2 regions of the Methylocystis hydrogenophila genome follow, and region 2 is predicted to be linked to the other one. Evidence: predicted binding sites of a transcription regulator. Region 2 holds the regulator's gene; the other holds the start of a gene.
The links. Region 2 encodes LexA, which represses DNA repair genes until DNA is damaged. Its sites were predicted from a motif close to TGTTCNNNNTGTGTTCNG; they were not measured.
Positions count from the first base shown of each region.

Region 1 (3,133 bases), 570 kb from region 2:
CGCGCGGTCGTCGATCAGGCGCCGGATTGTCTCGTCATCATCGACGCGCCGGATTTTACCCATCGCGTCGCGCGCCGCGTGCGGGCCGCCCGACCTGACCTGCCGATCATTAATTACGTCAGCCCGACCGTATGGGCGTGGCGGCCTGGCCGCGCGCCCGCGATGCGCGAATACGTCGATTGCCTGTTGGCGCTGCTGCCCTTCGAGCCGCAGGCGCATGTTCGCCTCGGCGGCCCGCGATGCGTCTATGTCGGCCATCCGCTCGTCGAGCGTCTCGACGAGTTGACGCGGCCTTTTCAGGATCGCGGCGCGCGCTCGCTGCTTGTTCTGCCCGGGTCGCGACTGGCGGAAGTGCGGCGCATGACGCCGATCTACGGCGAGGCGGTCGAACTTCTCTTGCGCGAACGCGCCGACTTCGAGGTCGCCATTCCGGTCGCGCCGAATGTCGAGCAGACCTTGCTGCGTGAATTGCAGGGCTGGCCGCTGACGCCGCGTCTGGTCAGCCAGGCTGAGAAATTCGCCGCCTTCCGCAATGCGCGCGCCGCGCTCGTCACGTCCGGCGTCGCGACGCTGGAGCTGGCGCTCGCCGGCGTGCCGATGGCGGTCGCCTATAGGATCTCGCGCGCCGAATCGCTGCTGCGCTTTCTCGTCAAAGTCGAATCGATCGTGCTGCCCAATCTTATCATCGGCGAGAATATCGTGCCGGAATTCCTGCAGGAGGCGGCGACGCCGCGCGCGCTCGCCGAGGCCTTAAGGCCGCTCTTGCGCGAGAGCGCCGCGCGCGAAGCGCAGCTCGCGGCCTTCCAGCGCGTCCGCGCGCGCCTGCTCGAAGCAGGCCGGACGCCGAGCGCTCGGGCGGCGGACATCATCCTCGAATATGCGTCGCGCGGGCGCTCTTAGAGCGCTTCGCGATCACATGGGCCTGCTCTAGAGCGCTTCCCGATCACATGGAATCATGTGATCGATAAGGAATCGCTCCAAATCAAAACGTTGGAGCGGGTTCTCATCGAAAAAGTCTGTCAACTTTTTCGGAACCTGCTCTAAACGAGCGCGCGGCCGAGGTCAGAAGGGAATGTCGTCGTCGAGTTGGTCGGAAAGCTTGCCGGCCGGGGCGGGACGCCGTTCGGCGGGACCGCGCTCCATCGGCGAGGAGCGGCCGAAGGATCCGCCGCTCTGGCCATAGCCGCTGTCGTAGTCGCCCTCGCCGCGTCCGCCCTTGCTGTCGAGCAGAGTCAGCTCGCCGCGAAAACGCTGCAGCACGACATCGGTCGCCTTGCGCTGATTGCCGTCCTTGTCGGTATATTCGCGGGTCTGCAACTGGCCTTCGAGATAGATTTTCGATCCCTTGCGGCAGTATTGCTCGGCGATCTTCCCGAGATTTTCGTTGAAGATCGACACATTGTGCCACTCGGTCCGATCTTTGCGCTCGCCGGTGTTCTTATCGCGCCAGGACTCGGTCGTCGCGACCGAGAAGGAGACGACGCGATCGCCGGACGGCAGCGTCCGCACCTCCGGATCGCGGCCGAGATTGCCGATCAGGATCACCTTGTTGACGCTGCCCGCCATGTCGCTCTCCGCTTGCTTGACGCCTGGCACTCTAGTGCAAAGGCCGCTCCTGGGGCGCGCCGGCTCGGCTTGTCCACAGCTGATGTGGCGCCAGGAGACCCTTAATGTTCGTTTTTTGTTCTAGCATCTGCCGTAACTTCATGCAAGCACAGCGGAATTTTGTTCTCTTTCCAAGGCTTAATGGATGCGCGCGCCTGTGGGCTCCTGGCTTATTTCGTCGTGACGCCGATCGCGACGTCGGAAGGATCAATCTTGCGTGCGAGCCCCGCCGTCAGCCGCGCGCGATCCAGCTCGCCCTCCCAGGCGGAGACCACGATCACCGCGACGCCATTGCCGATGAAATTCGTCAAGGCGCGGCACTCGCTCATGAATTTATCGACGCCGAGCACGAGCGACATGCCTGGCGCCAGCTGCGGATCGACCGCCGTAAGCGTCGCCGCCAGCGTGATGAACCCCGCGCCGGAAACGCCGCTTGCGCCCTTCGACGTCAGCATTGTGACGATGAGGATGGTCGCCTGATGCGAAAGATCCAGCTCGACGCCCATCGCGCGCGCGATGAACAGCGTCGTCAGCGTCATATAGATGTTGGTGCCGTCGAGATTGAAGGAATAGCCGGTCGGCACGACGAGTCCGACGACCGACTTCGAACAGCCGAGCCATTGCAGCTTCTCCATCAGAGCGGGCAGGGCGCTTTCCGATGAGGACGTGCCGAGCACGATGAGCAGCTCGTCGCGCAAATAGGCGATAAGGCTGAAGATGTTAAAGCCGGCCGCGCGCGCAATGACGCCCAGCACCAAGACGACGAAGAGCCCGGCCGTGAGATAGAACAGCCCGACGAGTCCGGCGAGCGAGAGAAGCGCGGCTGAACCATATTTCGCCACCGTATAGGCCATGGCGCCGAAAGCGCCGATCGGCGCGGCTTTCATGATGATGGCGATGACGCCGAACATGGCTTGCCCGACGTCGTCGATGATCACCCGCAGCGCGCGGCCGCGTTCGCCGAGCGCCAAGAGCGCGAAGCCGAAAAGCAGCGAGAACAGCAGAACCTGCAGAATATCGCCCTTGGCGAAGGCGCCGATCGCGCTGTCGGGGATGATGTCGAGCAGAAAATCGACGCCGCCGCGCTTTTCGGCGAGCGCCGTATATTTCGCGATGGCGGCAGGGTCGGGCCTTCCGGCGAAGCCAGCGCCGACCTGAACAAAATTGCCAACCAGCAGGCCGAGCGCGAGGGCGAATGTGGAGACGATCTCGAAATAGAGGAGCGCCTTGAGTCCGACGCGGCCGACCTTGCGCGCGTCCTCGATATGGGCGACGCCCGACACCACCGTGCAGAAGATGATCGGGGCGATCGCCATTTTGATCAGCTTGACGAAACCGTCGCCGAGCGCCTTCACCCAGTCCTGCGCGCCGGCCTCCGGCGCCAGCCCGCCGAACAGCGCGCCCAGCGCAATAGCCGCGAGCACCTGGACATAGAGGTGGCGGTAGAGGGGTTTCCCCGCTTCAAGTCTAAGATGTTTCTTCGTCATGGATTTTTTGCGCTGATGGCGATAGGCGCCAGAATATGGCT
Region 1 covers NC_018485.1:3,238,708-3,241,840, forward strand. The annotation lists gene lpxB (lipid-A-disaccharide synthase) at 1-900, shown strand, start outside; gene ssb (single-stranded DNA-binding protein) at 1,063-1,566, opposite strand; gene dctA (C4-dicarboxylate transporter DctA) at 1,776-3,092, opposite strand.
Region 1: a site for LexA is predicted at 1,672-1,689, ahead of ssb (single-stranded DNA-binding protein). Genes of this name have one in related genera too.

Region 2 (3,133 bases):
CGCATCTCCTCGAGCTCCTGCGCCGTGGCGTAGCAGCGATAGGCGCGTCCCTGCGCCAGCAGCGCTTCGGCGACTTCCGCATGGCGCGCCGCGCGCGCGGACTGGTAGACGATGTCGCCGTCCCATTCGAGGCCAAGCCACTGCAGGCCGTCGATGATGGCCTCGATCGCCGCTTGCGTGGAGCGCTCGCGGTCGGTGTCTTCGATACGCAGCATCATCCGACCGCCGTGCTTCTTGGCGTAAAGCCAGTTGAACAGCGCCGTGCGCGCCCCGCCGATGTGCAGAAAGCCGGTGGGCGACGGAGCGAAGCGAGTGACGACCTGAGACATGAGCGACGCGAATTCCTTGGCTTTGGGTCGGCCCGTCTAGCACGGGACAGGCGGGGCGAACATAGTTCGTCACGAATGATGGCTTAACCAAAGCGTGAACATATGACTTGCGGAACGCAGTAAGAACCGATATCGTTCTGTTCATGATTTGTTTAGGTTATCGAGCCAGAAGCTGCGGCTCAGCCAAAATCAACGATTCGGCTTGCGGGGCGGTGCGGCGATGCTGACCAAAAAACAAAATGATCTATTGCGCTTCATCCATGAACGTCTGAAGGAGTCGGGCGTGCCGCCGTCCTTCGACGAGATGAAGGACGCGCTCGACCTGCGGTCGAAGTCGGGGATTCATCGGCTGATCCTCGCGCTCGAGGAACGCGGCTTCATCCGCCGCCTGCCCAATCGCGCCCGCGCGCTCGAAGTTCTGCGTCTGCCCGAATCGTCCACGCCACGGGTCGCCGGCGGGCGCAGCGGCAAGTTCTCGCCGTCCGTCATCGAGGGAAATCTCGGGCGCGTGCGGCCGCTCAGCGAACGTTTCGAGGACGAAGGCGACCATCAGGTCGCCGTTCCGGTCATGGGACGCATCGCCGCCGGCACGCCGATCTCCGCCATCCAGAACCGCAGCCACACGATCAATTTGCCGCCCGACCTGCTGATGAGCGGCGAGCACTTCGCGCTCGAAGTGCGCGGCGATTCGATGATCGAAGCGGGAATCCTCGACGGCGATACGGTCGTCATCCGCAAGCAGGACAGCGCCGACACCGGCGACATCGTCGTGGCGCTGATCGACGACGAGGAAGCGACGCTGAAGCGCCTGCGCAAGCGCGGCGCCTCGATCGCGTTGGAGGCGGCCAACCCCGCCTATGAGACGCGCATCTTCGGCCCCGATCGCGTCCGCATTCAGGGCAGGCTTGTGAGCCTGCTGCGGAAGTATTAGTTTCGTGGCAATGCCGTCATTGCGAGCGAAGCGAAGCCATCCAGCGCTTTAACAGCCCCTTGATTGCTTCGTCGCTACGCTCCTCGCGATGACGCGTGAATTGCTCCGCCCTACTCCAGCGGCTCCATCGCTCGCGCCTCTTCCGCGCTGCGCTCGTCATCGCTCAGCGGCGCGGCAAATCCGGACGCCCGGCGATTGCGGGGCGCGGGGGACCATGGGCGATCCTCGTCGATCGCGCGCGCGGTCGTCCATTCGACGCGATCCGCCTTGAACCTCAAAGCCACCGCCCCTGTTTCGGACAGTCGCTGGCGATCGATCACGATCTCCGCCGCGCAGCCCAATGGCGCATAGAGCGGCGTCACAATGACGGCGGCGCGCGCGCAGTCTTCGAAAAAGCCGCCGCGCCCGGCGACGAGCGCGACTAAGCGGCCATTGACGGCCTTCGCCACGCAACCCGCGTCGTCGCAAGCGACGCCGCTCCTCGCGTCCGCGGACGGGCGCGAGTCGCCGTCCGCCCGCAACCATTGTTCCGCGGCGAAAGCGCTCGGCTTTTGCCCCATGACGGCGAGCTGACCGGACGGAAGACGCAGCGCCGCCGATTCTCCGGTCGCCGGCACGGCCAGATCAAAGGGCGCGCCGCTCCTCGCGCCCATCAGCCCGATCACGGCGAGCGGAATGGCGAGCGCGCGCCACGCCCAAGTGCGCCACAACACGAGCGACAGGACCGCAAGCGAAAGGAAAAGGATCGCCCAGGGCGCAAAAGCCGCAACCGGCAGACTCGCGCCGGGCGCGCTCGCGATCAGCCCGGCGAGATAGGTCACGAGGTCGATGCCCAGGTTCAGATAGCGCCAGATGAAGCCGTCGAGGCCCAAGGGGTAAAGCGCGGCGCCGACGAGCGCGCAGGGAACGGCGAAAAATTCAATGATCGCCAGCGTCAGCGGATTGCCGATCAGCACATAGGGGCTCAGCTCGTGAAAATCATTCGCCATGAATGAAGCGGTCGCCGAGGTCGCGCAGAGCGTTGCGAAAATCGCCGCCCCGGGTCCTTGCAGCAGGCGCTCGACGACGCTTTCACGAAACGCTGCCCATCGCCCGCGCGGCGCGCGATCGTCGATGCGGCGTTTCGCGAGATATTCGCCACGCCATTCGTACACCGCGATCAAGGCAGCCACCGCCGCGAAAGAGAGCTGAAAGCTTGCCCCCAGCAACGCCTCCGGCTCGAAAGCGATGATGAAGAGCGCGGCAAGCGCCAGATTGCGCATCGACAGCGACGGACGATCGAAGAGAACCGCCGCAAGCATGATGAGCGTCATCACAAGCGCGCGCTCGGTGCCGACGCGCGAGCCCGTGCCGATGTCGTAGAGAATGGCGCCGAGCATGGCGAGCGCCGCCGCCCATTTTTTGATCGGATAATTCAGCGCAAGCGTTTGCGACATCGCCATCAAGCGCCGAAAGCCGACGAAGAAGATGCCCGCGACAAGCGTCATCTGAACGCCGGAAATGGTGATGATGTGAAATATGCCCGCCCGGCGAATGAGATTTTTCGCATCTTCCGACAGCAGGTCGCGCTTGCCGGTCACCATGGCGGCGGCGATCGCGCCCGCGTCGCCGTCGATGATTCGATAGACCCGCATCGCCAAGGCGTTTCGCATGCGATCGACATGCGCGAAGAAACGCAGCGAGAATGGCGCCGGTTCGGGCGGCGGCATCGTCTCGATGCGTCCGAGCGCGTTGCCGACCGCGCCGATGCGCGCAAAAAACGCGTCCCGCGCGAAATCATAGCCGCCGGGGAGCGCCGCCCGCGCCGGCGGCATCAACCGCGCCTTGAAGGCGATGAAGTCGCCGGCCGAAAAATTGGGCTCGCCGCGCGTCG
Region 2 covers NC_018485.1:38,978-42,110, reverse strand. The annotation lists gene gltX (glutamate--tRNA ligase) at 1-329, opposite strand, end outside; gene lexA (transcriptional repressor LexA) at 550-1,260, shown strand; gene BN69_RS00205 (ComEC/Rec2 family competence protein) at 1,371-3,133, opposite strand, start outside.